4 linked regions of the Caulobacter sp. FWC2 genome follow. The protein of the gene in region 1 interacts with the protein of each later gene in a pairwise test. Links are inferred from orthologs where the notes say so. Each region holds a gene or a part of one and is shown in the gene's direction. Other genes may lie near its edges.

Region 1 (8,411 bases):
CGTGTGGCCATCGCCCGCGCCCTGGCCAACCGTCCAAAGCTGCTGCTGGCCGACGAGCCGACGGGCAATCTCGACCCGGCCACGTCCGCAGCGGTGTTCCAGGCCCTGTACCAGACGTGTCGCCAGCAGGGCGTCGCGGCCCTGATCGCCACGCACAACATGGAGCTGGCGCGCTACATGGACCGCGTTCTGGCTCTCAAGGATGGCCACCTGGAAGCCCAACGCCTCTAAGCGTGCGGGCTCAGCTAGAACTGGCGCCGGAAGGCCGTCTGCAGGACCGTCTGTTCCTGGGCGGGCGAAAGGCCCAGCCGCGCGCGGTCGCGGCGGAAGCTGTCGATATACAGGGCCTCGAACACGATCTGGGCGTTGGGCCGGACGTCCCATCGATAGGCCGCAAGGGCCGACCAGCCGTGCTCGGCGTTGTTGTCGGTAGCCTTGTTGGTGCGATCGGTCGTCGAGAAATGGTCGTAGCGCACGGTCGCCGACCCCGGCCCAAGCGCTTTGGTCGCCGAGACATAGGCCGCCTCGAAGCCCATGTCGGCCCAAAGGCCCAAGGCGTTTGAATAGCCCATCAGGGTCTCGCCGGTCATGACTTGGCCCTTCACCGCGACGGCGTCGAGATCCAGCCGCATTCCAAGGTTCCAGAACCGCGTTTCCCAAGACCATTCAATGCGGGAGTCGACGCTGATCCGATCGCCTTCGTTGTCATAGCGGAAGAGGTCGAAAGCCAGTCGCGACGACGGCCGCCACTCGATGCGGCCATAGTAGCCGATCCGTCCGTCGATCTCGGCCAGGGGCGTGGTCGACGGCGCCTGGCGCGTGGCCATCTTGGCGCTCAGCGGCGGCAGCGGGAAGCGGCCGAACACCGGCGACTTCAGGTCGTGCAGCGCCCAGCCTCGGAAGGTCAGCTCCGTGCCGGAGGTGTCGCCGTTCTTGAAACCCCCGGCGGTCAGGCTGAAACTCTGGCCGGCGATCGTGCGCCGGATCGTGGCCTCGACCCCGACCACCTTGGTCTCCTCGGCCACCCAGGTGTTGATCGCCGAGGGCGTGATGGTGTCGGGCACGGACCAGTCCAGGCCGTCGTGCTCCAGCGAGATCGGCGGATAGAACACGCCGGCGCGCGCCGAGAGCCGCAGGGATGCGCCGGGCCGCGAGCGGTAGGCCAGATAGCCTTCGCCCAGATCGACCAGATGCCTCTGGCCGTCCTGGCTCTCACCGACGACCACGGCGGAGACGGTGTCGGAGAACCGTGGGTTCCAGACCAAGGCTGCTTCGCCCAGGCGCAGGCCCTGATGGCCCTCGCCGAAGCGGGCCTTGCCCACGGCGCCGTCGACCCACGAGGTCTCGCCGCCGGCCGCGACCAGCCGAAGGTCGACAAGGCCGGAAATCGTATCACGAGAAAAGAAATCGGCCTGAGCATGCGCCGCGCCGACGCCCGTCAAGCTTAGCCATAAGATCAGTATCGCGGTGGCGTGCCGTCCCATGGCCCGAAAACTGGACCCAACCGGCTACGATGAGGTTAAAGCAGGGCGTTCTTCATGGCGGCGAAGAAACCGGCCTGGTCGACCTTCTTGACGACCCTTGCGTTGGGTAGTCGACGTTTGAGGGCAGGATCGGCGATCTCTATATCCGGCAGGATCGCGTGCGAAACACTGAGATAGCCGCGGGTCAGCTCGCCCATCGTCTCGACATCGACCACGCAGTCCTCGGCCTCCAGGATCAACCGCTCGTCGAGCGCGAGGGCGCAGGTCAGGGCGTCCGGATGCAGGCTGCCGTCCAGCCCCTCGGTTTCACGGGCGAAGGCGAGCGAGGCGCGGTTCACGTCTGTGAAGAACCGCGCCTTGTCCGTGTCTAACGCCTCCAGCTCCGCCAGTTGCGCCGTGCTCCACAGGCCGTCCTGAAGGGTGAGGGTCCAGGTGGCGATCGACAGGTTGAAGCCGGCGTTGACGACGATCTTGGCGGCCTCTGGATCGACATAGAAATTGTACTCGGCCGCCGGGGTGACATTGCCGACGCCATTGTCCGTGCCGCCCATCACCCAGAGATGCCTCAGCGCCTTGGCGATGCGCGGCTCGCGCAGATAGGCCAGGGCGATATTGGTCAGCGGCGCCTGGGCGATCAGGGTGATCTCGCCGGGCGCGGCCATGATCCGCCGGACCAGTTCATCGACGGCGTGCCCCTCGGCGGGACGCTGGGTGGTCCTGGGAAAGCCGCTGTCGCTCATGCCGTCGTGGCCGAAGACATAGGCCGCGTCGAGCGGCGCGCGCGCGAACGGCGTCTGGGCGCCCAGATAGACGGGAACTTCGCCGGCCTTGCTGCACCGCTCCAGCGTCACCAGCGCGTTCTCGGCATGCTGGACGAAGCCGACATTGCCGTGAGCGATGGTGATCGCCTCGACAGTCACACCAGGGCGGGTGAGGGCCAGCATCAGCGAAAAGACGTCGTCGCCGGCGGTGTCGGTGTCGATGATGAGGCGCATGGCTTCGATCTGAACCGATCCGCTCGCCTTGGCCATATCGAAATTCGCTATGTGCGGCGGCTTATAGAGTGACTCGGGAGACGAAAATGCGGTGGAACGTCGCGGAACATCTTGTGAACAGAACAAAAGCGGAATATGGAACAAAACAAGAAATCTGTGGAGGCTCCTATGATCCGTATCGCCCGTGAGTCTTTGGCCCTTGTGTCGGTCGCCAGCTTCGTCTGGATGATGTGTACGGTCGCCAACCTGGTGGCTTGAGTCGTATGACGGCGGTCGTCTAGCGGAGGTTGGTCATGGCGGACGAGGAGGGACAGGGTTTCGTCCATCTGCGGGTTCGCTCTGCCTATTCGCTGCTGGAAGGGGCTATCAAGGCCGACCAGATCGGCAAGCTGGCCGCCGGGATCGGCATGCCGGCCGCGGCCATCGCGGACCGCGCCAACCTGTTTGGCGCGCTTGAGTATTCGTCCTACGCCAAGGATGCAGGGGTCCAGCCGATCATTGGCTGCGCCATTCCGATCACCGGCATCGGCGGCGGACCGACCGAGCGCTGGGCCCGGGCCCCGACGATCGTGCTGCTGGCCCAGAACGAGCGGGGCTATCTCAACCTCTCCGAACTGTCGTCGATCGCCTATCTCGACAGCGCCGAGTTGCCCGAGCCAATCGTGCCCTGGGCCAAGGTCATAGAACACAACGAAGGCCTGATCCTGCTGTCGGGCGGAACGGACGGTCCGGTCGACGCCCTGTTCGCCGCCGGCAAGACGGCCGAGGCCTCGGCGGCTCTGGCCGAGATGCATCGCGTGTTCGGCGACCGGTTCTACGTCGAGCTCCAGCGCCATGGGCTGCCCAAGCAGGCTGCAGCCGAGCCAGGTCTGGTCAACTGGGCCTACGAGCACGACGCGCCGCTGGTCGCCACCAACGACGTCTACTTCGCCAAGGAAAGCTTCTACGACGCTCACGATGCGCTGCTGTGCATTTCCGACGGCTCGTTCGTCGGCCAGGATGAGCGGCGGCGGGTAACGCCCGAGCACTGGTTCAAGCCGGCGGCCGACATGCGCAAGCTGTTCTCCGACCTGCCGGAGGCCTGCGACAACACCCTCGATATCGCCCGCCGCTGCGCCTTCATGGTGCACAAGCGCGATCCGATCCTGCCCAGCTTCCCGACCGGCGATGGTCGCAACGAGGCCGAGGAGCTGGAGCACCAGGCGCGGGAAGGCCTGAAGGCGCGCTTCGTGGGCCTGACCTTGTCGGCGACCGAGGAGGAGTATTGGAAGCGCCTCGAGTTCGAACTCGACATCATCAAGAAGATGGGGTTCCCCGGCTACTTCCTGATCGTGTCGGACTTCATCAAGTGGGGAAAGACCCACGGCATTCCGGTCGGTCCGGGACGGGGTTCTGGCGCCGGCTCGCTGGTCGCCTGGGTGCTGACCATCACCGACCTCGACCCGCTGCGCTTCGGCCTGCTGTTCGAACGCTTCCTCAATCCGGAACGGGTTTCCATGCCCGACTTCGACGTCGACTTCTGTCAGGAGCGGCGCGAAGAGGTGATTTCCTACGTGCAGGAGAAGTACGGCCGCGACCGCGTGGCCCAGATTATCACCTTCGGTTCGCTGCAAGCGCGGGCCGTGCTGCGCGACGTCGGCCGGGTGATGCAGCTGCCTTTGGGTCTGGTCGACCGTCTCTGCAAGATGGTGCCCAACAACCCGGCCGCGCCGGTGACCCTGGCCCAGGCCATCGACCTTGAGCCGCGCCTCAAGCAGGCCAAGAAGGAAGACGCCAACGTCTCGGCCTGTCTTGACGTGGCCCTGCAGCTGGAAGGCCTGTTCCGCAACGCCTCGACCCACGCCGCCGGCGTGGTGATCGGCGACCGGCCGCTGACCCAGTTGACCCCGCTTTACAAGGATCCGCGTTCGGACCTGCCCGCCACCCAGTTCAACATGAAATGGGTCGAGAGCGCCGGTCTGGTGAAATTCGACTTCCTGGGCCTCAAGACCCTGACGGTTTTGGACCGGGCGGTGAAGCACCTGAAGAAGCGCGGGTTCGAGATCGATCTCGGCAAGCTGGCCTTCGACGACACCAAGACCTACGAGCTGCTCGCCTCCGGCCAGACGGTCGGGGTGTTCCAGCTCGAAAGCCAGGGTATGCGGGACACGCTGCGGAAGATGCGCTGCGGCTCGATCGAGGAGATCACCGCGCTGATCTCGCTCTATCGTCCGGGCCCGATGGACAACATCGACACCTTCGTCGACTGCAAGTTCGGCCGCAAACCCGTCGATACCCTGCATCCGTCGCTGGAGACGGTGCTGAAGGAGACCTACGGCGTCATCGTCTACCAGGAACAGGTGATGCAGATCGCCCAGATCCTAGCTGGCTACAGCCTGGGTGAGGCCGACCTCCTGCGTCGCGCCATGGGTAAGAAGAAGAAGGAGGAGATGGATCTCCAGAAGATCCGTTTCGTCTCCGGCGCCAAGGAAAAGAACGTCCCCGAGGAACAGTCGGGCTCGATCTTCGAACTGGTGGCCAAGTTCGCCGGCTATGGCTTCAACAAGTCGCACGCCGCCGCCTATGCCTTCATCTCGTACCAGACGGCCTGGCTGAAGGCGAATACGCCCGTCGAGTTCTTCGCCGCCTCGATGAGCCTGGATCTGTCGAACACCGACAAGCTGGCGGTCTTCCACCAGGACGCCCGCAAGTTCGACATCACGGTGCGGGCGCCGGACGTCAATGTCTCGGGCGCCGACTTCGAGGTCGAGAACGGCGAGGTTCTCTACGCCCTGGGCGCCATCCGCAACGTCGGCCTGGAGGCCATGAAGCACCTTGTGGCGATCCGCGAAGAGGGCGGGCCGTTCCGTGACATCTTCGACTTCGTCGAGCGGATCGATCCCAAACAGGTCAACAAGCGCGCCATCGAGAACCTGGCCCGGGCGGGGGCTTTCGACCAGATCCACAAGAACCGCGCCCAGATCGTGGCCTCGGCCGACGTGCTGATCGCCCATGCCCAAAGCTGTCACGCCGACCGCCAGGGCGGGCAGGGCGGCCTGTTCGGCTCTGACCCGGGCGCCGGGCGCCCACGCCTGTCCAAGACCGAGAACTGGAACCAGGTCGACCTCCTGGACGAGGAGCTGTCGGCCGTCGGCTTCTACCTGACCGGTCACCCGCTGGAGGATGTGGTCGGCATGCTGCGCCGGCGTCGCACCGTGATGCTGACCGAGGCCATGGCCCAGGCCGAAGCCGGCATGGAGGCCCTGCGCATGTGCGGCGTCGTGCGTCGCCGCCAGGAGCGCGCCTCGCAGAGCGGCGAGAAATTCGCCTTCGTCTCGTTGTCGGACCCGACCGGCGAATACGAGGTGCTGTTCCCGCCGGAATCGCTGCGCAAGTGCCGTGACGTGCTGGAGCCGGGCAAGGCCGTGGTCATCAAGGTCCGCGCCAAGGCTCGCGACGGCGAGGTCCGTTTCTTCGGCGACGACGCCGAGCCGATCGAGAAGGCCATCGAGAACGTGGTGGCTGGCCTGCGCGTCCACCTGTCGCCGTCGGCGACCGAGATCCAGGCGTTGAAGCGTCGCCTCGAACCCGCACAGGGCCAGAAGGGCGGCGAGGTCACCTTCGTGGCCGCCATTGGCGGCGGCCGCGAGATCGAGATGCGCCTGCCGGGCCGTTACACGCTGGATGCAGCCCTGCGCGGGGCGCTGAAGACCGCACCGGGCGTGGCGTTGCTTGAGGATGTGTAGGAATATATTCCTATTCTGTGTGGGGTAGCGGCAGTTCGCCCTGGGAAGGGCGCCGCCAGCGGCTGCTTTGATCGAAGACCCCCTGAGGGGCCGAACTTGGGAGAAGGCCGATGGCCAGTCACGAAGGCGGTTGCCAGTGCGGGCGCGTGCGCTACGCCGTCGATGTCGAGCTGGACGGCCTGATTCTGAGATCAAGGCGGCGGCGCGTCAAAGCGAAAGGCTGGAGCATGTCGTCGATCTAGTAGGATCGGAAAATGCTCTGGCGCTGACCGGCGGTCGGGGGGCGACCTCTTAAACGTGCGCGAAACCGCCGTGGCCGGCGGAGTGGGCGCGGCTAGCGTTCGGATGGCTTGCTTCAATCGACGAACAGATATCCGACGCCGCTTGGGTCTCCTTTTTCGCGGGGAAAAAGGGCGCCGAATTCCGAGCTTGATCCGGCCCCCAGGGAGGGCGCTTGGACGTCCGGAGGCGGGGGGCTGGCTTACGGGGCTGTGAGCGGGGCAGGCGGCGCCTGCGTCTTCATTTGGAGAGCGCAGATCGGCGAGCGGGCGCTCGGGGCGATAGTTGGTTGCGTCGGATTGCCCTTTTTCCGGGTCTGAATGGCAGCGTCCACTCGCTCCCGCGCCAGGCGGCCATTGTTCCGTCGCCGCGCCCTCGCTTAGATGCAGCGCATGAAACCGCCAGCCGCCGCCTCGCCGGGGTCCGCCGCGTATGACGCGGCGACGCTGCGGTTCTATGCCGACACTGCCCGGATTTACACCGCGACCAGACCCGATGGCGTGAGCCGGCATTTGGACGGATTTCTGCAGCGTCTCGCGCCGGGCGCGCGCGTCCTGGAACTGGGGTGCGGCGACGGTCGAGACAGCGAGGCGATGCTGGCGCGGGGCTTCGACGTCGACGCCACCGATGGGGCCCCGGCGATCGCTCGCGAGGCGTTCGGGTTATGCGGTTCGACGAACTGGAGGCCGCACAGGCGTATGACGGGATCCTGGCCAATGCCAGTCTGCTGCACGCGCCCAGGTCCGCGCTGACGGATATCCTGTCGCGCCTCTTCCGAGCTTTGAGGCCGGGCGGCGTTCATCTCGCCAGTTTCAAGGTCGGTGACGCCGAAGGTCGCGATGGCCTGGGGCGTTACTTCAACTATCTGTCGGGCGACGCGGTGGAGGCCGCTTATCGCGGCGCGGCGGACTGGGAGATCCTGTCCATCAACGACTATGTGGGCGGCGACTATGAAGGCAGCCAGCGGCCTTGGGTCGTCATCACCGCGCGTAGGCCTGTCTAAGGGCTAACCGCACGTTCGACGCCAACCGGAACCAGACCGGTTACCAGGCGGCCGCGCGACCGTTCGCCAGGCCTGCTCTGAACAGCCGCCGTGCGGCCTTCTCGCCGCCCTTGACGATCACGGGCTTCTCCGCGCCGCGCAGAAGGGGCAGGTCGTCGAGGCTGTCGGTATAGGCATAGGCCCAGCGCGCGCCATGGCCGGCCTCGGCCAGGGCCTGGCATTTGCGCTGGTTACGGCAGTGGACGTCGGCGACCCAGCCGCCGCCGCGGTGCTTCAGGGAGGTGCCCAGCACCTCGATCGGATGGCCGAGCGGGCCGATCAGGGCCTGCGCCAGGATGGCCGGCGCGGCCGTGACCACCACGACGCGGTCGCCGGCCTTAAGATGCGCTTCCAGCGCCGCGAGCCCTCCAGCGCGCCAGGCGAGGGCGCTGTCGCCGGCCCGGAAGGTGTCGCCGAACCGCGCGCACGACTCGCGTAGGGCGCGTTCGCTCAAGCCCGCCGTCGCGATCCAAAGCAGGATGGACGCGCCAAGCCGGCGCGTACGCGGAATCATCACCAGCGGGGCGGCGAACGGGGCGACCGCCAGTACCGCCAGGGCGCGCAGGGGAGAGCGCTTGACCCGCCCCCAGAGCCACAAGCCCGTGGAGTCGCCGTCCAGCAAGGTTCCGTCCAGATCGAAGACCGCGAGCATGACGTCCTCCAGCTATGCCGTTTACAACGACGACGTCGGACCGATTGGGCCACATCACTATGTCGGTACGGCGACGGTTTTCCGGTCGTCCTGTGGAGGGACGGTGGATGCTGGCCCGTTTCGGGGACGGATCTTGCGGACGTCGCCGTCACGACGGATCAAGCGTGCGGACGCGCTGATCCTTACGGCCAGGGCTTGCTTTTTCTCCGCTGAGAGACTATCTGCGCGGCCATT
Region 2 (7,255 bases), 1.6 Mb from region 1 along the record:
ATGCACGAAAAGGTTGAACGCCTGGTGGCTGTTTCGTTTCGGCGGTCTGTGATCGCGCTTCGGCAAGCTCACGCCCCGGCGCAAAGACCTGAGAACCAGCCCCGGATCACGCTTCAAGGAGCTGGACGCGCCTCCCGAGCCACAGGCCAAAAAAAAGCCCGGCGAAACCGCCGGGCCAGTTCATTAGGGAGGAAACGCCCAGGAAGGGCAGAGGCGGCAGCGCCGCCTCACGGGAATGTTTATAGGGTGCGGCGCAAAAACAGGCAAGTAAAAAAGTAGGCGTTAATGTCGATTTTTTGACAGGGGTATAGCGCAACCCGTTACGCCATAAGGATCACAGAACGGCGCTCTTCCGAATTGCCCTAAATATAGGCATGTTGCGCTGCACAATTTGTTGCGTTTGAAACGGTCTCGACTGAGAACACCTCGCAAACCCAAGCCGCATAAGGCTTTGTCGATGACACCGGTTACCTGCGACAAGTCTTTGCAAAGGTCAGGGGTGGATAAATCGGACGCAGTCGCGTAAAAGCCGCGCGCCTGACGCGTACAGCGTCATCTCCTATTCCTCCCGAAAGTCCGTCCGCTCCCATGTCCATGCGAAATATCGCCATCATCGCGCACGTCGATCATGGCAAGACCACCCTCGTCGATCAGCTGCTGGCCCAGTCGGGCGTCTTCCGCGCCAACGAAGCCACCACCGAGCGCGCCATGGACTCCAACGACCAGGAGCGCGAGCGCGGCATCACCATTCTGGCCAAGTGCACCAGCGTGCTGTGGAACGGTGAAGCGGGCGAAACCCGCATCAACATCATCGACACCCCCGGCCACGCCGACTTCGGCGGCGAAGTCGAACGCATCCTGGGCATGGTCGACGGCTGCGTCCTGCTGGTCGACGCCGAAGAAGGCGTCATGCCGCAGACCAAGTTCGTGCTGACCAAGGCGCTGAAGATGGGCCTGAAGCCGATCCTCTGCATCAACAAGGTCGACCGCGCCCACGCCGATCCGGACAAGGTCCACAACGCCGCCTTCGACCTGTTCGCCGCCATCGGCGCCACGGACGAGCAGCTGGACTTCCCGCACATCTACGCCTCGGGCCGCGCCGGCTGGGCGACGATGGACATGAACGTCCCGAACGACAACCTGGCCCCGCTGTTCGACCTGATCGTCCGCCACGTGCCGGAACCGAAGCAGATCGCCAAGACGGACGAGCCGTTCCAGATCCTGAACGTGCTGATCGAAAGCGACCCGTTCCTGGGCCGCCTGCTGACCGGCCGCATCGAGAGCGGCAAGGCCATCCCGGGCATGGCCATCAAGGCCCTCGACCGTAACGGCAAGGAAATCGAGCGCGGCCGCATCACCAAGGTGCTGGCCTTCCGCGGCCTGAAGCGTTCGCCGGTCGACGAAGGCGCCGAGGCCGGCGACATCGTCGCCATCGCCGGTATGTCGAAGGCCACCGTCGCCGACACCCTGTGCGCCCTGGAAGTGACCGAGGCCCTGCCGGCCCAGCCGATCGATCCGCCGACCATCTCGATGACCGTCTCGGTCAATGACAGCCCGCTGGCCGGCCGCGAAGGCGACAAGGTCCAGTCGCGCGTCATCCGCGACCGCCTGCTGAAGGAAGCCGAATCGAACGTGGCCATCAAGGTCACCGAGACGGCCGAAGGCGACGCCTATGAAGTGTCGGGCCGCGGCGAACTGCAGCTGGGCGTCCTGATCGAGAACATGCGTCGCGAAGGCTTCGAGGTGTCGATCAGCCGTCCGCGCGTCGTGTTCCAGACCGATCCGGAAACCGGCAAGCGCCTGGAGCCGATGGAAGACGTCATGATCGACGTCGACGACGAGTTCTCGGGCATCGTCATCGAGAAGCTGTCGCTGCGTAAGGCCGAGCTGAAGGACATGGGCCCGTCGGGCGCGGGCAAGACCCGCATCCAGCTGGTCGCCCCCTCGCGCTCGCTGATCGGCTATCAGGGCGAGTTCCTGACCGACACGCGTGGTTCGGGCGTGCTGAACCGCGTGTTCAGCCACTACGAGCCGTACAAGGGCGCCTTCGACCAACAGCGCAAGGGCGTGCTGATCTCGAACTCGGACGGTGAAACCGCGGCCTACGCGCTGTGGAACCTGGAAGAGCGCGGCGTGATGTTCGTCGGCGCCAACGAGAAGTGCTACCTCGGCATGATCATCGGCGAGAACGCCCGTCAGGACGACCTCGACGTCAACCCGATGAAGGCCAAGCAACTGACCAACGTCCGCGCCTCGGGCAAGGACGAGTCGATCCGCCTGACCCCGCCGCGCCGCATGACCCTCGAACAGGCCATCGCCTATATCGAGGAAGACGAGCTGGTCGAGGTGACCCCGAAGAGCATCCGCCTGCGCAAGCAGATCCTGAACCCGTCGTTCCGCAAGCGTCGCGTCAAGGAAGAGTAGGCTTTCTCGAGCCTTCGAAGATTGGGCCGCCGTCCGAAAGGACGGCGGCCTTTTTCGTGTCGGAGGACGGCGCCTACGACTTCTTGATCAGGCCCAGCAGCCACAGCAGCAGCACCGCGCCGAGGGTCGAGATCAGCAGGCTGCCGACCCAGCCCCAGAAGTGGATGCCCAGCATTCCGGCCAGGAACGCACCGATCAGCGCGCCGACCAGGCCGACGATCAGGTTGGTCAGCAGGCCATGGTCCCGCTTCATGATCTTCTCGGCGATCCAGCCGGCGAAGATCCCGATGATGATGGCTCCGATAAAACCCACGCCGTGCATGCTGATGCCCTCCTTTGGAAGCTGAGCCATGGAAATGCGCGAGCAGCCGCCGGGTTTCAGAATTTCCGCGCCGCGCTGGAGCGTGGCAGCCGAAAGTGTGAGCGGTCTCGGCGCCCGCCACGCTCTAGATGTTTGAGATAGAGCCTGTTTATCCGTTTCTGATGGTTCCATCAGAAACAGACAGGCTCTAGAGCGTGGCAGCCGAAAGTGTGAGCGGTTTCGCCGCCCGCCACGCTCTAGATGTTTGAGATAGAGCCTGTTTATCCGTTTCTGATGGTTCCATCAGAAACAGACAGGCTCTAGGCAAAGGCATGGTTCACCCCGTCTTCGACAACCTGCCGACCACGATCTTCGAGCGCATGAGCGGCCTGGCCCGTCAGCACGGCGCGATCAATCTGGGTCAGGGCTTTCCCGACGACCAGGGGCCCCTGCCCGTCCGCGAGGCGGCGGCGCGGGCGCTGATCGAGGGCTCCAACCAATATCCGCCGATGCGCGGCCTGCCGGAGCTGCGCGCCGCGGTCGCCGGGCACTATGCGCGCGCCCAGGACCTGACGCTTGATCCCGACAGCGAGATCATCGTCACCTCTGGCGCCACCGAGGCCCTGGCGGCGGCGTTCACGGCGCTGATCTCGCCCGGCGACGAGGTGTTGCTGTTCCAGCCGCTCTACGACGCCTATCTGCCGCTGGTCCGCCGCGCGGGCGGCGTGCCGAAACTGATCCGCCTGGCCCCGCCGCATTGGCGCTTCGACCGCGCGATGCTGGGGGCCGCGTTCAGCGACAGGACCCGCATGGTCGTCCTGAACAGTCCGCTGAACCCGGCCGCCGTCGTCACGCCCGACGAGGACCTGGCCCTGCTGGCCGAGTTCTGCGTCAAGCACGACACGATCGCCATCTGCGACGAGGTCTGGGAGGCCGTGGTGTTCGACGGCCGTCGGCACAGACCCTTGATCAACTTCCCCGGCATGCGCGAGCGGACGGTGAAGATCGGTTCGGCCGGCAAGCTGTTCGGCATGACCGGCTGGAAGGTCGGCTTCCTGATGGCCGCGCCCGCCATGACCAGGCCCCTGGCGGCGGCCCACCAGTTCCTGACCTTCACCACCCCGCCGAACCTGCAGGCGGGCGTGGCCTGGGGCCTCGACAACCACCGCGCCTGGTTCGATCAGATGCCCGCCGAAATGCAGCGCTCCCGCGACCGCCTGACCGACGGCCTGCGCGCGGCGGGCTATGTGGTGCTGGAAAGCCAGGGGACCTATTTCCTCAATGTCGACCTGACGGCGTCAGGGATTCCGGTCGACGACGTGACCTTCTGCGAGCGGACCGTCGTCGAGTTCGGCGTCGCGGCGATCCCGGTCTCGGCCTTCTTCGCCGAGGATCCGGTGCGCAACGTGGTGCGGCTTTGCTTCGCCAAGGCCGTTGGGACACTGGACGCGGCGGTGGAGCGCCTGTCGGCGGCTCGGACGGCTTTCAGCGCATAGGCTAAAGCGCGCCCAGTCCCGCCATCACCTCGCGCGCCACGCCCCGCGCCAGGCACGTGTCCATGACCGACAGCAGGTTCCGCAGGTCGATCGGCTTGGCGACGTGCGCGTCGCAACCCGCTTCAAGGCACGTCTTGATCTGGGCCGACATCACGTCGGCCGTCAGCGCGATCACCGGCAACCGCGCGAAGCGGGGATCCGCCCGCAAGCGCCGCGTGGCCTCCAGCCCGTCCATCACCGGCATGTTGACGTCCATCAACACCAGGTCGACAGGCGCGCGTTCCAAAGCGTCCAGCGCCTCCTGGCCGTTCCCGGCCTCGACCAGCTCGCACTCGAACGGTTCGAGGAACAGGCGGATGACCCGGCGGTTGACGGGATGGTCGTCGACCACCAGCACCCGGCGGCCATGCAGGGCGGCGAAGGGGACCTCGTCATCGCGGGCCTCGTCCGGGTAGGCCGGCAGCTCCGAAGCGTCGGCGGCGTCCACCAGCATCTCGATGGTGAAGATCGACCCCCGGCCCTCCTCGCTCTCGACGCGGATTTCGCCGCGCATCATTTCCACGAGGCGGCGGGTGATGTTAAGGCCCAGGCCCGTGCCGCCAAAGTTGCGGGTGGTCGAGGCGTCGGCCTGGACGAACGGCCGAAACAGCTTGGCGACCGTGGACGGGTTCATGCCGATGCCGGTGTCGGCCACACGCAGGCGCACGCGAACCCTGCCCGCTTCTTCCGGATAGCAGGCCAGGGCCACCTCGACCTTGCCGTTCGTGGTGAACTTCAGGGCGTTGGAGATCAGGTTGGTCAGGCACTGGCGCACCCGCACCCCATCGAACATCAGCGGCCCCGGAGCCTCGCTCTCCAGGGCGAAGGTCAAGGTCACGCCCTTCTCGCGGGCCGTCGGCTGATAGCCGCCGACCAGTCGGGCGCAGGTCTGGACCAGGTCGCCGACCGTGGGCGCGATCTCCAGCTTGCCGGCCTCGATCTTGGAGAGGTCGAGAATGTCGTTCAGCAGGACCAGCAGCGTGTCGCCGCTGTCCATGATCAGGTCGACCTGCTCGCGCTGCTCTTGCGTCAGGGTCCCGGCGCGCAAGGCCTGGGTCAGGCCCAGCATGCCGTTCAGAGGCGTCCGCAACTCGTGGCTCATGACCGCCAGGAAGGCCGACTTGGCCTTGCTGGCGGCCTCGGCATGTTCCTGGGCTCCCTTCAGTCGGCTTGAGGCGCGGCGCTGGTGGAAGGCCCAGGCCACGCCGCCGGCGACCAGCACCCCGAGCAAGAGCGCGATGACCACCGACGCCCGCGCCAGGCTGCGGCTCAGCCGAACCTCTTCGGTCAGGCGGCGGCTTTCGTCGCGCTTGGCGCGCAGTTCGCTGTCGAGGGCGGAGGATATCTCGGTCACGCTGCGCGCATGGGCCTTCTCGGTCTCCGCGCTGTTGGCGCGCCGCCAGGCGTCCAGTTCTCGGAAAGCCAGGTCGCCGCGACCTTCCGCCTGGTCGATATAGGCCTGCACCAACGCCTCGGTGCTGGGATCGCGCTGGGTCAGCACGGTCGGAACCGTCTTCAGCCGCTCCAGGTCGGCGCGGGCCTCGACGGCCATGCCCAGCTGGGCCCGCGCCTGGGCGCGCTGGCGCAGCAGAATGACTTGCAGCCGGCGAGAGGGATTGTCGATCTCGGCCTGGGCGCCGCTGAGACACGCCAGCACCTTGCGCGGCTGGTTCAGCAACAGAGCGATGCGGGCGCACAGGTGCTGATCCCAGGTCAGCAGGTCCTTGTCGCGATCCGCCAGGACCATCCGGTGGTGCAGGTCGGCCATGCGCTGGGCGGCGCCCAGCTCGCCCAGGTCGGCGGCCGTGTAGGCGATGTCGTAGATCCGCTCGATCTTGCGGATGTGGAAAGCGTCGCGCTCGTCCAGGCGCACCGCCTGGGCCATGTGGTCCAGCGCGCCTTCCTTGTCGCCGATGTCCGACAGCGTGTAGCTGTGCACCTGATGCAGCTCGGCCAGCACCGGCGCGGCGACGCGGCCGCGCCGCTCGATATCGACCTGCAGATCGGCGGCCAGGCGCGCGGCCTCGGCCCAGCGGCCCATCTGCCCCAGGTGCCGCACGCGCTCCACCCCGGCGATCACGCGAATGTCGGGGCCGGATTGGCTTAGATATTTGCGCCAGTCACCCTCGGTGAAGGCGCGGAACCCGTGGGTCTCATGGCGATAGGCCAGGGCCTCCAGATCGACCAGCGTGGCGAGCTGGGTGTCGTGGTCGCGGGCGGCCGCTTCGCGGGCCAGCCTGGTCCAGGCGTCGAAGCGGCCCTCGATCTGGTTGCTCTTATAGGCGTAGAGCACGCGCCACAGACCATAGATCCGGGCCGGGCCGCGATCGCGCAAGGCGCGGCGGCCGGCCCGTTCGATGTCCTCATTGTCGCGAGGCGGATTGCGGACCTCATGGGCGCCGATCTCTTGAGCCAGCTGGTCAAGGCGCTGAGCCAGGGGCGCGGCGCCTTGCGCGTGCGCGGCGCCGGCTACGAGGGACCCGATCAGGGCGAGAAAGACTAGTAGGCGCCGCAAGTCAGGTTCCCTGAAGACTACGGTCACCCTCGATGTGATAGATGTAGGAGGAGTTAAGCAAACCGTGCAGGTTGCACGGCTTTTGGTCGCCCCGCCCATGGTGTGCGATCAGATGGTTGCTCCGCCGTCCACCACCAGCGCCTGGCCGGTCATGAAGCTGCCGGCCTTGGAAGCGAGATACACGGCCGCGCCCGCCAACTCGTCCGGCTCGCCGATCCGGCGCAGCGGCACGGCGGTCGTGGCGCGCTTCAAGGTCTCGGGGTTCTCCCACAGCGCCCGGGCGAAGTCGGTCTTGATCAGGCCCGGCGCGATGCAGTTGACCCGCACATTGTCCGGCCCGAACTCGTGGGCCAGGTTACGCGCCAGCTGGAAGTCGGCCGCCTTGGAGATGTTGTAGGCCCCGATGATGGCGTTGCCGCGCAGGCCGCCGATCGACGAGACGATGATGATCGCGCCGTCCTTCCGCTCGCGCATCTCCGG
Region 3 (7,259 bases), 2.7 Mb from region 1 along the record:
GCGATGATCGCGTCGCCGGTGTCCAGGTCCTTGGCGCTGCCGATGGTCATGACCGGCAGGTCCAGCGGCTCCAGCGCCTGGACCAGGCCCAGGCCGGAACGAACGTCCAGGCCCAGCACGTGGGCCGGCACGCGGCGGCCGTCGTTGCGGGTGAGGATGACATCCGTCGCCTCGGTGATCAGATAGGCCATGGTCAGCACCAGGCCGCCGGGGCCGATGACCACGCCATTGCCGACGCGCTCGGTCCCCAGGATGCCCGCCGTATAGGCGTCGGGCGGGACGGTCGCTTCCAGCGCCACCATAGAGGCCAGCGCCTGGTCCAGGTCGAAGCGATAGGCCTCCGCCGACGGGCGCAGGCGGGCTTCGACTTCATGGCCTTCGAACGGGGTGGTCACGCAGAACTCCTGAATCCTTGGATCTGGAATCTGGGACCGTTACCCCGTTCCGGCAAGTGCGGCCCGAACGGGATGGCGCGGCCACCCCGTTCTTCTTGCGGGAAGGACGGCGGCCGTTAGGCTTCGATCGCCGCCCGTTGGATGACGAACAGCTCGTTGATGCCCTTCTCGGCCAGGCCGAACAGGGTCTCGAACTCGGCGCGAGTGAAGCCGCGCTTTTCGCCGGTGGCCTGGATCTCGACGATGTCGCCCACACCGGTCAGGACGAAGTTGCTGTCGGCCTCGGCGCTGGAGTCTTCCTCGTAGTCGAGATCGAGGACGGGGGTGTCCTTGAAGACGCCGCACGAGACGGCCGCCACCTGGCCCAGAATCGGGTCGGTCTTCAGCACGCCTTCGGCCAGCAGGTAGTTGACCGCCAGGCGCAGGGCGACCCAGGCGCCGGTGATGGCGGCGGTGCGGGTGCCGCCGTCGGCCTGGATGACGTCGCAGTCCAGGCTGATCTGGCGTTCGCCCAGGGCCTTCAGGTCGACGACGGCGCGCAAGCTGCGGCCGATCAGGCGCTGAATCTCCTGGGTGCGGCCGGTCTGCTTGCCGGCGGCGGCTTCGCGGCGGCCGCGGGTGTGGGTGGCGCGGGGCAGCATGCCGTACTCGGCGGTGACCCAGCCGGCGCCCTTGTTGCGCATCCAGCCCGGGACGTTTTCTTCGACCGTGGCGGTGACCAGCACCTTGGTGTGGCCGAAGCTGATCAGGCAGGAGCCTTCGGCGTAGCGGTTGACGCCAGTTTCCAGCGTAACGGCGCGCAGCTGGTCGGGGGCGCGTTCGGACGGACGCATGCTAGAAACTCCGGTCTTTAGAAAAGGGAGGGGCTTTGAATGTGTGTGTCAGGCCGCTTATCCTATTGCGAGGCGCGGTTGAAAGAGGCCGACCGCTTTTGTCCGCCGACCGGGTCCCAAACGACACGCCCCTCATGGCCTTTTAGAACATGACGCATCTCTTCCCTGGTCCGATCGTCCCCGCGCCTGGTCTTGGCGAGATGGACAGCCGCGCCCGCGATATCTTCCGCCGGGTGGTGGAGTCGTACCTGGAGACCGGCGAGCCGGTCGGGTCGCGCACCATTTCCAAGGGCGGCCTGGCTTTGTCGCCGGCGTCGATCCGCAACACCATGCAGGACCTGGCGCAACTGGGCCTGCTGGACGCCCCTCACACCAGCGCCGGTCGGATGCCGACCCACGCGGGCCTGCGGATGTTCGTCGACGGCTTTCTGGAAGTCGGCGACATCGGCGAAGAGGAAAAGCGCGCCATCGAGGCGCGGCTGGCCGTGAAGGGGCGCTCGTTCGAGGAAGCCCTGGGCGAGGCCTCGTCCATCCTCTCCGGCCTGGCCGGCGGGGCGGGCATCGTCGTCACCCCCGTCCGCGAAGGCGGGGTCAAGCATGTGGAGTTCGTGCCGCTGGGCGGCGGCCAGGTGCTGGCGGTCATGGTGTTCGAGGACGGCCAGGTCGAGAACCGGCTGATGCGCCAGGCTCCCGGCGTGACGCCCTCGGCGCTTCAGGAGGCCAGCAACTTCCTCAACGCCCGCCTGCGCGGCCGCACCCTGTCCGAGGCGCGCAGCGAGATGGGCGGCGAGCTGGACATCGCCCGTCGCCAGCTGGACGAGACCGCCGCCCGCCTGGTCGAGGACGGGCTGGCCGCCTGGAGCGGCGGCGAGGGCGACGCCCGCTCGCTGATCGTGCGAGGGCAGGGGAACCTCCTGGTCAACGCTCGGGCCCGCGAGGACATCGACCGCGTGCGCCAGCTGTTCGACGACCTGGAGCAGAAGGGCCAGCTGATCGGCCTGCTGGACGACGTCCGTGACGCCGAGGGCGTGCGCATCTATATCGGAGCGGAGACGCGGCTCTTTTCGCTTTCGGGTTCCTCGGTGATCGCGGCGCCCTATATGACGGGCCGACAGAAGGTGCTGGGCGCGATCGGCGTGATCGGGCCCGCGCGTTTGAACTACGCCCGAGTCATTCCGTTGGTGGACTACACCGCCCGGGTGCTCGGACGGATGATGGATGGATAAGGACTGTACGAGATGACCGACGAGCAAACGCCGGCTGAAGACATCGCCTTCGAGGGCGCGGAAGACTTTGGCGATGCGTCGCAGGAGATCGCGGCGCTGCAGCTGGAAGTGGCCGCGCTCAAGGAGCAGGCCCTGCGCTACGCCGCCGAGGCGGAGAACACCAAGCGCCGCGCCGAGCGCGAGATGAACGACGCCCGCGCCTACGCGATCCAGAAGTTCGGCCGCGACCTGCTGGGCGTCGCCGACAACCTGTCGCGCGCCACGGCCCACAGCCCCAAGGACTCGACCGACGCGGCGGTGAAGAACTTCATCATCGGCGTCGAGATGACCGAGAAGGAGCTGCTCGGCGCCTTCGAACGCAATGGCCTCAAGCAGATCGCGCCGGCCAAGGGCGAGAAGTTCGATCCGCACCTGCACCAGGCCGTGATGGAGCAGCCGGCGACCGACGTCGCCGCCGGCGGCGTGATCACCGTGCTGCAGGCCGGCTACGAGCTGATGGGGCGCCTGGTGCGTCCGGCCATGGTCGCCGTGGCGGCTAAGGGCTCGACCGGCCCCTCCGCCAACGAGCCCTCGGCGGCCGCCAATCCGTATGCCGGCGCCGGCGCGGACGGCGACAGCTCGGGCGGTTCGTTCGACCAGAAGGCCTGACGAGGCCGAAAGCTTCGTTTTTCGGACCGCGGGGCGCGCGAATGACGGGCGCGCCCCCTTTCGCCCTCCGCGCTTTGCGATAATGTCGGCGGTCCATTCTCAACGGGGGTAGCGGGCGATTCCTTGCGTTCAGCCCGCACGATCTGGACCGGACTATGAAGCTTACAATCGAACGGGCGGCGCTCCTGAAGGCGCTGAGTCACGTGCAGAGCGTCGTCGAGCGGCGCAACACCATTCCGATCCTGTCGAATATCCTGCTGTCGGCCGAGGGCGATCGCCTGTCCTTCTCGGCCACCGATCTGGACATGGAGATCATCGACGAGGGCTTCGCCCAGATCGACGTGCCCGGCCAGATCACGGCGCCGGCCCACACCCTGTATGAAATCGTCCGCAAGCTGCCCGACGGCGCCGACGTTTCGCTGAGCTTCAGCGGCGACGATCCGCGCCTGGTGATCCAGGCGGGCCGCTCGCGCTTCAACCTGCCGGTGCTGCCGGCCGGCGACTTCCCGGTGATGAGCAGCGACGGCCTCTCCAGCCGGATCGCGGTCGACACCAACGAGCTGATCCGCCTGATCGACAAGACCCGCTTCGCGATCTCGACCGAAGAGACCCGCTATTACCTGAACGGCCTCTACGTCCACACGGTCAATGAAGGCGGAGAGACCAAGCTGCGCGCCGTGGCCACCGACGGCCACCGCCTGGCCCTGGCCGAGATGCCGGCGCCGGAAGGCGCTGCCGGCCTGCCGGGCGTGATCATCCCGCGCAAGACCATCGCAGAAGCCCGCCGCCTGATGGAATCGGCCGGCGAGACGGTCGACCTGCAGCTTTCGCCCCAGAAGGTCCGCTTCGAGTTTGGCCAGGCCGCCCTGACGTCCAAGGTCATCGACGGCGCCTTCCCGGACTATCTGCGCGTCATCCCGCGCGACAACGCCAAGATCCTGACCTTGGACAACGACCTGTTCGCCAAGGCTGTCGACCGGGTGGCCACCATCTCGGCCGAGAAGAGCCGTTCTGTGAAGCTGGCCATCGAGCCGGGCCGCATCACCCTGACCGTCCGCAACATGGAAGCCGGCCAGGCCGTGGAAGAGGTCGAGGTTGATTACGACGGCGAGCCCTTCGAGATCGGCTTCAACGCCCGCTACCTGCTGGACGTCTGCGGCCAGATCGGCGGACCGATCGCCGAGTTCCGCTTCGCCGACCCGGCCAGCCCGACCCTGGTGGTCGATCCGGTCGACCCGGGCGTGAAGTACGTGCTGATGCCGCTGCGGGTCTGATCTCGCGATGGAGTCCTGAGGAACGAAGAGCGGGCGCTTCGGCGCCCGTTCTGCTGTCTGGCGCACTGCGGAGGCATCGTGGGGCGGGGGTCGACATTGCCCACGACGCCCTCTGCCGTAGGGTCATATTGCGATTGGTTATAAGCGCGCTAATGTCCGTTTTCCAAGAAAACGGGAGGTGCTCATGGCTAAGATTAACTACGTGACGGTCGGCTCGAACGACCTGGAGAAGGCCAAGGCCTTCTATGACGGCCTGCTGGGCTCGATCGGCATGAAGCCGTTGTTCGAGCACCCGTCCGGCGGCCGCCTCTATCGTGGTGATGGCTGCATGTTCGGGGTGCTGGGTCCGTACGACGGCAATCCGGCCTGCATCGGCAACGGCATGATGGGCGGCTTCGCTTTCGATACGGTCGAGGAGGTCGATGCCTTCCACGCCAAGGCGCTGGAGCTGGGCGGCACGGACGAGGGCGCGCCGGGCGCGCGGATGCCCAAGGTCTATTTCGCCTATTTCCGCGACCTGGATGGCAACAAGCTCTGCGGCTACAAGATGGGCTGAGTAGCTTCGGCCGGCGACACCGCTTAAGAACGCGCCATGGCGTCGGCCGCTTTGCTTTCCCTGACCTTGACGGACTTCCGCTCCTACGAGCGCGCCAGCCTCGAGACCGAGGGGCGTAGCGTCTACCTGTTCGGGGCTAACGGGGCCGGCAAGACCAACCTCCTCGAGGCGATCAGCCTGCTGAGTCCCGGAAAGGGGCTGCGAGGCGCCAGCATGGCCGAAGTCGGCCGGCGGATGCCCGGCGAGACCGTCGGCCGCGCCTGGGCCGTGGCCGCCGAGGTCGAGTCCGGTGAGGATGCTCCCCTCCGCATCGGCACCGGCGTGGAACAGGGTGGGGCCGCCCGCCGCACCGTGCGTATTGAGGGCGAGACCGTCTCGCCCGGCCGCCTGGCCGACCTCGTCCGGCCGATCTGGTTGACGCCGGCCCAGGATCGCCTGTTTCTGGAAGCCGCCTCCGAGCGTCGGCGGTTCTTCGACCGGCTGGTCTTCGCTGGCGAGCCTGGCCATGCGGCCAACGCCAACGCCTATGACAAGGCCCAGCGCGAGCGCATGCGGCTGCTGACCGATGCGGCCGAGGCCGGTCGCGCGCCGGACGCAACCTGGCTGAACGCCCTGGAGGCCCGGCTGGCGGAGTCCGGCGCCTTGCTGAGCCAGGCCCGCGCTCGCACGCTGCTGGCCCTGCAGAACGAGATCGACGGACGCGGCGACCGGCCGTTCCCGCAGGCTCGCCTGACGCTCACCGGCGAGTGGGAGAAGATGGCGCTGGACGAGGTCCCGTTCGCGGAAATCGAGGAGCGTCTGGCCGCCGCCCTGGCCGCCGCACGCCCCCGCGACGGGGCCGCCGGACGCGCCTTGACCGGCCCTCACAGAGGCGATCTGGCCATCTTCCACGTCGAGAAGGACCGTCCGGCTGCGGAATGCTCCACCGGGGAGCAAAAAGCCCTGATTTTGAACCTGGTTTTGGCCCAAGCAGCGCGACTTTCGCGTGCGGAATCCGCGCCGAATCCTGTAATATTGCTCGACGAAGTCGCCGCGCATCTCGACCTTACCCGTCGAGCAGCCCTGGCCGACGAACTCACAGCGCTCAAGCTCCAGGCCTTCCTCACCGGCACGGACGAGTCGCTGTTCGACCATCTCAAGGGTCGGGCGCTAGGCGTTCGCGTGGGCGATGCCGGCCTGACCACCCTGGAAGACGAATGACCGAGAACACCGAAGACCAAGTTCCCGAAGTGTCGGCCCCCGAAATGACCACCGAAGAAGCCGCCGCCCAGTACGGCGCGGATTCGATCAAGGTCCTGAAGGGCCTGGACGCCGTCCGCAAGCGCCCTGGCATGTACATCGGCGACACCGACGACGGCTCGGGCCTGCACCACATGGTCTACGAGGTGGTCGACAACGCCATCGACGAGGCCCTGGCCGGTCACGCCACCAAGGTCCAGGTGATCCTCAACGCCGACGGCTCGGTGACGGTCACCGACGACGGTCGCGGCATCCCGGTCGACATGCACGAAGGCGAAGGCGTCTCGGCGGCCGAGGTCATCATGACCCAGCTGCACGCCGGCGGTAAGTTCGACCAGAACAGCTACAAGGTCTCAGGCGGCCTGCACGGCGTCGGCGTCTCGGTCGTCAACGCCTTGTCGGACTGGCTGGAGCTCAAGATTCACCGGGGCGGCAAGGCCCACCAGATGCGCTTCGAGCGCGGCGACGCGGTTACCTCACTGAAGGTCACCGGCGACTCGCCGATGCGCGAGGACGGGCCGAAGGCCGGCGAACTGCTGTCGGGCACGGAAGTGACCTTCTTCCCGTCGCGATCGACCTTCGCGTTCATCGAATTCGACCGGAAGACCCTGGAGCACCGGCTGCGCGAGCTGGCCTTCCTGAATTCGGGCGTGACGATCTATTTCCGCGATCTGCGCGACGCCGAGCCGTGGGAAGAAAAGCTGCACTATGACGGCGGCATCGAGGCCTTCGTCCGCCACCTGGACAAGGTCAAGACCCCGCTTCTCAAGGCCCCGATCTCGGTGCGCGGCGTCAAGGACAAGGTCGAGGTCGACCTCGCCCTGTGGTGGAACGACAGCTACCACGAGCAGATGCTGTGCTTCACCAACAACATCCCGCAGCGGGATGGCGGCACGCACTTGTCGGCCTTCCGCGCGGCCCTGACCCGGATCATCACCGGCTATGCCGAGAGCTCGGGCATCACCAAGAAGGAAAAGGTCAGCGTCGGCGGCGAAGACGCCCGCGAAGGCCTGACCTGCGTGCTGTCGGTCAAGGTGCCGGACCCGAAGTTCAGCTCGCAGACCAAGGACAAGCTGGTCTCGTCCGAA
Region 4 (7,236 bases), 2.9 Mb from region 1 along the record:
AGCTTCGGACCCTCGCCGGCCTCGAACCAGACCTTCTGGCCCAGAGCGCCCGGGATCAGCAGGATGTCGGCGAAGACGATCGAGGCGTCGTAGGGAAAACGGCGCATCGGCTGCAGGGTGACTTCGGCCGCCTTCTCCGGATCGAAGCAGAAGCTGATGAAGTCCGGAGCCGTGGCGCGAACGGCGCGATACTCGGGCAGATAGCGCCCCGCCTGGCGCATGAACCAGATCGGAGGGTTCGTGTGTTTCTCGCCGGACAGGGCGGAGAGAAATTTCGGGGTCGGAGCCTGAGACGTCATGGCTCGGGTTAAAGCCCGGCGCGCGTCCGGGCTCAAGCCCGTAAGGCCCTTAAGACCTTCCTCTCATATCTTAATAAGAATTTAAGATTGAAAGAGGGGGTTGGAGGGCAACTGCACAGTGGGGAAAACCCCTGACGGGCGAGTGACTCGCACAGCAGATTCCTCGTTACCCCCAGCCCTTCCCACATGGGGTTAAGGATCTGTTAATCATGTGGACAGACCGGCAAGCCCCTTGAAGGCCTTAACAAAATCTTAACGCGCGGAGGCGGACGAAAGTCCCTCAGCGAGACTCTGTCCCGAGCCTTGGACAGTCTGAATTCACCTATCGGGGGATGCGGGGCGAGCCTGGGGATGGTACGCGAGCAATGCGACCGTTGATCACAGCGGCGCCGTGTCACGACGGCTTGGAGGCCATTCGGCGCCCGGGCGTCCCCAGAGGCAGGCCAATTGGTTAAACAACCGTTAACGGATGATCCACAGGAGACTCTGGCTCAGGGGGAAGCGGAGAGGCTGCCGCCGCGCTTCGCCACCTACTTCCATATCCACCTGGTGTCCGACTCCACCGGCGAGACCCTCAACGCCATGGCGCGCGCGGTCTGCGCCCGGTTTACCGACATCCTGCCCATCGAACATATCTACGCGCTAGTTCGTTCGACCCGGCAGCTGGATCGGGCGCTCGAGGAGATCGGCGGAGCGCCCGGGGTGGTGATGCACACCATCGTCGATCCCGGCCTGCGCGCGGCTCTGGAAGAAGGCTGTCGCAAGCGGGAAATGCCCTGCATCGCCGCGCTGGATCCGGTGATCAGCGCCATGTCGCGCTATCTGGGCGCGCGGATCTCGACCCGGGTCGGCGCTCAGCATGCCCTGACCAACGACTATTTCGATCGCATCGAGGCGCTGGACTACGCCATCGCCCATGATGACGGCCAGGGCGGCCAGGACCTGACCCAGGCCGACGTGATCCTGGTCGGCGTGTCGCGGACCTCGAAGACCCCGACCTGCATCTATCTGGCCCACCGCGGCGTGCGGGCCGCCAATGTGCCTCTGGTTCCCGGCCGGCCACCGCCGCAGGATCTGTTCGAGCTGAAGAACACCCTGATCGTCGGCCTGATCACCTCGCCCGATCGGCTGATCCAGATCCGCCGCAACCGCCTGCTCTCTCTCAAGGAGAACAGGGAGAGCGACTATGTCGATGGCGACGCCGTTCGCCAGGAGATCATCGCCGCCCGCCGCCTGTTCGAGCGGATGAACTGGCCGGTGATCGACATCACCCGCCGCTCGGTCGAGGAGACGGCGGCGGCGGTGATCAACCTGCTGTCGGGCGGCCGCGGCAAGGTCGAGGTCCTGGGATGACCCCTATAACCCTCGCGTCCAAGAGTTCGGCGCGTCAGATGATCCTGAAGAACGCCGGCGTCGCCTTCGAGGCGGTCAGTCCCGGCGTCGACGAGGACGCGGCCAAGGCCGGCCTGCTGGCGGAGGAGGTCACCCCGCGCGACATCGCCGACGCCCTGGCCGAGATGAAGGCGGTCAAGGTCTCGGCCAGGCGCCCGGGCCTGGTGATCGGCGCGGATCAGACGCTCGATCTGAAGGGCAAGCTGTTCGACAAGGCCGAGACCCTGGCCCAGGCGCGTGATCATCTGCTGGAACTGCGCGGCCAGACCCACAAGCTTCACTCGGCCGTGGTCGTGGCGCGCGACGGCCAGCCGATCTGGCGGATCGTCGAGAGCGCCAAGCTGTCGGTGCGGCCGTTCAGCGAGGCCTGGCTCGACGCCTATATCGAGCGCCGGGGCGAGGCCCTGCTGTGGTCGGTCGGGTGCTACGAGCTGGAGAGCGAGGGCGTGCAACTGTTCGACGCCGTGGATGGCGACTATTTCACCATCCTGGGCCTGCCGCTGATCGGCCTGCTCGACTTCCTGCGTCTTCACGGAGCCCTTCCCGCATGACCTGGACGATCTCGGGAGCCGCCATCGTCGGCGGCGTCTGCGGCGCGCCGATCAAGCATTCGATGAGCCCGCTGATCCACAATGCCTGGATCCAGGCGGCGGGGCTCGACGCGGCCTATGTTCCGTTCGCGCCCGGCGTGGACAATTTCGAGGCCTTCGTGAACGGCTACCGGGGCGGCGCGATCCGGGGGCTGAACGTCACCATCCCCTTCAAGGAACGCGCCCTCGCGGTCGCCGATTACGCCAGCGACCTCGCCAGCATGGCCGGCGCGGCGAACCTGCTGATCTTCGAGGCGGACGGCTCGATCCATGCCGATAATACCGACGGGCCGGGCCTGTTGGGCGCCATTGCAGAACAGGCGTCTGGCTTCGACGTCTCGGCCGCGCCGGTCGTGATCCTCGGCGCCGGCGGCGCGGCGCGCGGCGCGACCGCCGCCCTGCTTCTGGCGGGCGCGCCCGTGGTCCGGATCGTCAATCGCACCGTCGGGAGGGCTCAAGAGCTGGCCGACGCCTTCGGCGACAAGGTCGTCGCGGCCGGCGAGCCGGACCTTCCGGCCCTGCTGGCCGATGCGGGCCTCGTCATCAACGCAACCTCGCTGGGCCTGGGCGGCGGCGAAGGCCCTGCGGCGGATCTGGCCCTGACGCCGGAGACGGCGGTGATCATGGACATGGTCTACAAACCGCTGCGCACCGAATTTCTCCGCCGCGCCCAGGCGGCTGGTCGTCGCACCGTCGATGGCCTGGAGATGCTGCTGCGCCAGGCTGTGCCGACCTTCGAGCGGATGTATGGCGTGGCGCCGCCGGCCGAAGTGGACGCGCGCGGCCTGTTGCTGCGCCTTCTTGGAGAGGCCTGACATGTTGATCCTGGGTCTCACCGGTTCCATCGGCATGGGCAAGTCAACGACTTCGACCCTGTTTCAGGCTGAGGGTGTGCCGGTGTACGACTCCGACGCCGCCGTCCATGCGCTCTATGCCAGCGGCGGCGCGGCGGTTGGGCCGGTCGAAGCGGCCTTCCCCGGCGTGGTCGTCAACGGCGCGATCGACCGGGCCAGGCTCAGCGCCCAGGTGGTCGGCGATCCGGAGGCCCTGGCCAAGCTGGAGACGATCGTTCACCCGCTGGTCGGCGCCCATCGGATCGGCTTCTTCGAGACCGCCCAGGCCGAGGGCCATGAGATCGTGGTGCTGGACATCCCGCTCCTGTTCGAGACCGGCGGCGAGAAGAAGGTCGACAAGGTGGTGGTGGTCTCGGCCCCGGCCGACGTCCAGCGCGCCCGCGTCCTGGCCCGACCCGAGATGACGCCGGAAAAGTTCGAGGCGATCCTGGCCCGCCAGACGCCCGACGCCGAAAAGCGCGCCCGCGCCGACTTCGTCATCGACACCAGCCAGGGCGTCGAGCACGCCCACGCCCAGGTCCGCGACCTTCTGACTCTGTTGAGAACTCCCGGCTCCGCTTGAAGCCCATCACGAACGGCGGCATTGAAGGGTCATGGCCCGGGAAATCATCCTCGACACCGAAACCACCGGCTTCGATCCGAAGACGGGCGACCGCCTGGTCGAAATCGGCTGCATCGAGGTCCTCGACTTCATGCCGACCGGCCGCTCGTTCCATGAATATTGCGACCCGCTGCGCGACATGCCGGCCGAGGCCGAGAAGGTCCACGGCCTGTCGTCGGCGTTCCTGACCGGCAAGCCGAAGTTCCACGAGATCGCCGACAAGTTCATCGACTTCGTCGGCGACAGCGTCGTGGTCGCCCACAACGCCGCCTTCGACCGCTCGTTCGTCAATTTCGAGCTGGAGAAGTGCGGCCGCGCGCCAATCCACGAGGAGCGCTGGATCGACACCCTGGCCATGGCCAAGAAGCGCTTTCCGGGCATGTACAACTCGCTCGACGCGCTGTGTAAGCGGTTCAAGATCAGCCTCGACAGTCGCGACAAGCACGGGGCGCTGATCGACTCGCACCTGCTGGCCGAGGTCTATCTGGAACTGCAGGGCGGCAAGGAACGCGCCCTGGAGCTGACCCACGTCGAGGCCCTGTCGGTCTCGGCCGCGATCCAGGGGTCATACGGCGCCCGGCCCCGTCCGCTGGCGCCGCGCTCGACCGACGCAGAGCGCGAGGTCCACGCCGCCTGGATCCGCAAGAACCTCAAGGACTCGGCGCTCTGGATCAAGCAGGGCTTCGTGGCGGCCGAGGGCTGAAGCCCGATCTCTTCTAACGCCCTAAGTGCCTCGGCTCGCTCGTGCAGGCGAGCGCCGGCCGGCTGCCTGTGGTCCTCAATCTCGCCGGGTGAGACGCGACCTCTGCATCTGAAGTCGATTACACAAGTAGGATCAGTCAAGATCAATAAATAACGAGGTTACGCCAATATCGGCAGGTCCTCGCAGGCATCTCTTCAGAGCAAACGGCTCCGATAGGTCATATTGTCGCGGATAGTGATGTATTAATCACGAATTCACCGGCAGAGACGATCCAATTCGCCCAACAATTCCAGTTTTCTCGCGAAACGGGGCGAACCTATATGCGAAAAATCTTCTCACTGACCCTGCTCGCGGCCTCGATGATGGCCAGCGTCGCCGCCGCGCAGGATGCGCCCAAGACCGACGTCACGCTCGATGAGCTCAAGGCGCAGATCCTGGTCATGCAGCAACGGCTTCAAAGCCTTGAGGCCAAGGCCAGCGCGCCGCCGGTCGCCGCGCCGGCGCCAGCCAAAACCCCGGCCCCGGCCACCACTCAGATCAAGTGGGAGAACTCCCCGCGCTTCACGGACTCCAGCGGCGCCACATTCAAGCTGCGGGGCCGCCTGTCGATCGACGGCGTCAACGTCAATGTCGATCGAAAGACCACCGCCTCCTACAAGTCCCGCCAGTTCAGGGCTCGGCAGCTGTTCCTTGGCGCCGAGGGTCAGGTCGGCGCGTGGGCCTATCGCATCGAGGGCGGCGCGGCGAACGGCTCCAGCTGGGGCTGGGACGACGCGGTCATCGAATACAAGACCAAGAGCGGCATGCTCTTGACCCTGGGCAACCAGAAGGTTGGCGGTCTGGAGAGCCTGACCTCGATCAAGACCATCACCTTCATGGAGCGTGGCCCGTTCGGCGACCTGACCGACACCGGCTTCGTCCTGGCGGCCCAGGCCACCAAGATCGGCGCCAACTGGTCGCTGCGCGGCGCTCTGCAAGGCGACTCGATCAACAAGGCCGACGTTTCGGCCGGCGCCTATGACGCCAACAACGCCAAGGAACGCTCGGGCTTCATGGTCCGTGGCACCTGGGCGCCGATCATGACGGCGACCGACACCGTCCACGTGGGCGCCTCGGCGCGCTATCGCAGCACGGGCGGCGAGACGGGCTTCACCTATTCGGCCGCGGCCAACACCGCCTATCGTCCTCAGACCTCAGCGGGCGGCGTGCTGCTGTCCAGCGGCGCCGTGGGTAAGAGCGATACGACCGTGGGCGTCGAAGGCGCCTGGACGCACAAGGCCGTCTCGCTGCAGGGCGAAGTCGCGCAGATCAAGGTCAACCGCGTCACGACGGCCCAGAGCGCGGCCAATGGCGGCAAAGACTTCAACATCGTCACCGGCTACGCCCTGGCCAGCTGGTTCCCCACCGGCGAGACCCGCCCGTACAACCCCGGCGGCCAGTTTGGTCGCATCAAGGTTCTGCATCCGATCGATAAGGGCGGCATGGGCGCCTATGAACTGGCGGCGCGCTACGACTATGCCGATCTCAGCAAGATGAGCCCGAACAGCGTGGCCACGCTGGCCAGCCAGACAGGCCTGGCGACGGCCGGGACCTACAAGGGCCTCACCGTCGGCGTGAACTGGTATCCCTACAGCAACGTCCGCCTGATGGCGAACCTCACGAAGGCGAAGATCAACAATCGCCTGATCGGCGCTGTTCAGAACGACGCCAATGTGACTGTTCTCCAAGCCCGCATGCAGATCGAATTCTAATTAGCTGCAAAACAAATCTTCCCGTCGGTCAGGAGTCGCCGGATGTCTTGCGTGAAGAACATCTCGATCCGTAAAAAAATCATGCTGTCGTTCGGCCTGCTGCTGGCTGCGGCCGTGGCGATGATCGTCAGCGTCTTCCTGCAGCTCACGAGCATGCAGGCGGCCATCCGACTGAACGATGAGAGCAAGTTGATCATCGAACAGACCCATACTGCCGAGAAGGGGGCCCTGCGCGTGAACTCCCAGATGCGCGGGATCCTGCTGACGGGCAGCGCCAAGTACATGAAGTCCTACGACGAGGGCCTGAAGGGCTTCGACGACGCGATCGCCAAGCTCGAGACCCTTAACCTGACAGATCAGGAAGCGGCTGACTTTAAGAAGGTGAAGGCTGACTGGCGGACCTGGATGGACACCTATGGCAAGCCGCTGACCCTCGCGGGCCTCGACCCCGCTCGCCAAGAAGAGGGTCGTCAGACCCTCATCATGGCCGGCGACAAGGCCCGGGTGACCCATATCATCAAGCGCATGGGCGAGATCCGCTCGGCCGAGCAGGCCCGGATGGCCGTGCGTGAAGCCGCCCAACACAAGGCGATCTTCTCGTCGGTCGCCATGCTGGTCGGCGGGGGCGTTGGCCTGCTGGTCATTGCTCTGGGCATGGGCTGGCAGCTGACGATCCTGGTCGCCGCACCCGTCGGCCGCATGACCGAGTCGATGATGCGCCTGGCCGATGGTGACTTCGAGGTGGAGACGCCCGACCGCGATCGGGCCGACGAGGTCGGTTCGCTGTCGCGCGCTTTCGAAACCTTCAAGGAAAATAGCCTCAAGGCCATCCGTCTTGAGCGCGAGACCAGCGCCATGCGCGAGGCGGGCGAGGCCGAGCGCGCCAAGGCCGAAGTCCAGAAGGCCCGCGAGGCCGCCGAGGACCGGGCGGTGATCGAGGCCCTTGGGCGGGGGCTGCATGCCCTGTCGACGGGCGACCTGACCCATCGCATCACCGATCACATGGCGCCGAAGTCCGAGCAGTTGAAGGAGGACTTCAACGCCTC

Evidence for each region.
Region 2: the proteins of dnaE (region 1) and CSW62_RS03140 interact in binary tests that used the Escherichia coli proteins (3 or more experiments, as listed by UniProt). The link is inferred for Caulobacter sp. FWC2 from one-to-one orthologs.
Region 3: the proteins of dnaE (region 1) and dnaN interact in binary tests that used the Escherichia coli proteins (3 or more experiments, as listed by UniProt). The link is inferred for Caulobacter sp. FWC2 from one-to-one orthologs.
Region 4: the proteins of dnaE (region 1) and dnaQ interact in binary tests that used the Escherichia coli proteins (3 or more experiments, as listed by UniProt). The link is inferred for Caulobacter sp. FWC2 from one-to-one orthologs.

What each region holds. Positions count from the first base shown.
Region 1 is NZ_PEBF01000001.1:2,234,151-2,242,561, forward strand. Bases 2,380-6,404 are described here. They hold dnaE (DNA polymerase III subunit alpha), read left to right. Parts: upstream 2,380-2,772; coding sequence 2,773-6,204; downstream 6,205-6,404. Other genes in these bases: CSW62_RS10720 (nucleoside hydrolase), read right to left, coding at 2,380-2,479; sidA (cell division inhibitor SidA), read left to right, coding at 2,648-2,737; CSW62_RS27240 (hypothetical protein), read left to right, coding at 6,315-6,404. Outside these bases: CSW62_RS10710 (ABC transporter ATP-binding protein), read left to right, coding at 1-231; CSW62_RS10715 (hypothetical protein), read right to left, coding at 246-1,442; more of CSW62_RS10720, read right to left, coding at 1,520-2,379; more of CSW62_RS27240, read left to right, coding at 6,405-6,446; CSW62_RS26895 (bifunctional 2-polyprenyl-6-hydroxyphenol methylase/3-demethylubiquinol 3-O-methyltransferase UbiG), read left to right, coding at 6,876-7,235; CSW62_RS26900 (class I SAM-dependent methyltransferase), read left to right, coding at 7,148-7,486; CSW62_RS10745 (haloacid dehalogenase-like hydrolase), read right to left, coding at 7,527-8,177. UniProt on the Escherichia coli protein: DNA polymerase III is a complex, multichain enzyme responsible for most of the replicative synthesis in bacteria. This DNA polymerase also exhibits 3' to 5' exonuclease activity. The alpha chain is the DNA polymerase catalytic subunit.
Region 2 is NZ_PEBF01000001.1:654,659-661,913, reverse strand. The notes cover bases 2,271-5,139. They hold CSW62_RS03140 (aminotransferase), read left to right. Parts: upstream 2,271-3,057; coding sequence 3,058-4,221; downstream 4,222-5,139. Other genes in these bases: CSW62_RS03135 (response regulator), read right to left, coding at 4,223-5,139; CSW62_RS03145 (GlsB/YeaQ/YmgE family stress response membrane protein), read right to left, coding at 2,498-2,746; typA (translational GTPase TypA), read left to right, coding at 2,271-2,424. In the rest of the region: more of typA, read left to right, coding at 589-2,270; more of CSW62_RS03135, read right to left, coding at 5,140-6,775; CSW62_RS03130 (SDR family oxidoreductase), read right to left, coding at 6,884-7,255. UniProt on the Escherichia coli protein: Shows aminotransferase activity with methionine and histidine as substrates, and to a lesser extent also with phenylalanine.
Region 3 is NZ_PEBF01000001.1:4,964,865-4,972,123, reverse strand. Bases 2,444-5,316 are described here. They hold dnaN (DNA polymerase III subunit beta), read left to right. Parts: upstream 2,444-3,257; coding sequence 3,258-4,376; downstream 4,377-5,316. Other genes in these bases: recF (DNA replication/repair protein RecF), read left to right, coding at 4,969-5,316; CSW62_RS23400 (VOC family protein), read left to right, coding at 4,561-4,932; grpE (nucleotide exchange factor GrpE), read left to right, coding at 2,467-3,102; hrcA (heat-inducible transcriptional repressor HrcA), read left to right, coding at 2,444-2,454. Also shown: CSW62_RS23425 (S1C family serine protease), read right to left, coding at 1-395; rph (ribonuclease PH), read right to left, coding at 512-1,228; more of hrcA, read left to right, coding at 1,378-2,443; more of recF, read left to right, coding at 5,317-6,132; gyrB (DNA topoisomerase (ATP-hydrolyzing) subunit B), read left to right, coding at 6,129-7,259. UniProt on the Escherichia coli protein: Confers DNA tethering and processivity to DNA polymerases and other proteins. Acts as a clamp, forming a ring around DNA (a reaction catalyzed by the clamp-loading complex) which diffuses in an ATP-independent manner freely and bidirectionally along dsDNA.
Region 4 is NZ_PEBF01000001.1:5,172,366-5,179,601, forward strand. Bases 2,734-5,583 are described here. They hold dnaQ (DNA polymerase III subunit epsilon), read left to right. Parts: upstream 2,734-3,728; coding sequence 3,729-4,439; downstream 4,440-5,583. Other genes in these bases: aroE (shikimate dehydrogenase), read left to right, coding at 2,734-3,096; coaE (dephospho-CoA kinase), read left to right, coding at 3,098-3,697; CSW62_RS24425 (OprO/OprP family phosphate-selective porin), read left to right, coding at 4,760-5,583. In the rest of the region: hemE (uroporphyrinogen decarboxylase), read right to left, coding at 1-299; CSW62_RS24400 (pyruvate, water dikinase regulatory protein), read left to right, coding at 747-1,652; CSW62_RS24405 (Maf family protein), read left to right, coding at 1,649-2,242; more of aroE, read left to right, coding at 2,239-2,733; more of CSW62_RS24425, read left to right, coding at 5,584-6,190; CSW62_RS24430 (methyl-accepting chemotaxis protein), read left to right, coding at 6,233-7,236. UniProt on the Escherichia coli protein: DNA polymerase III is a complex, multichain enzyme responsible for most of the replicative synthesis in bacteria. The epsilon subunit contain the editing function and is a proofreading 3'-5' exonuclease.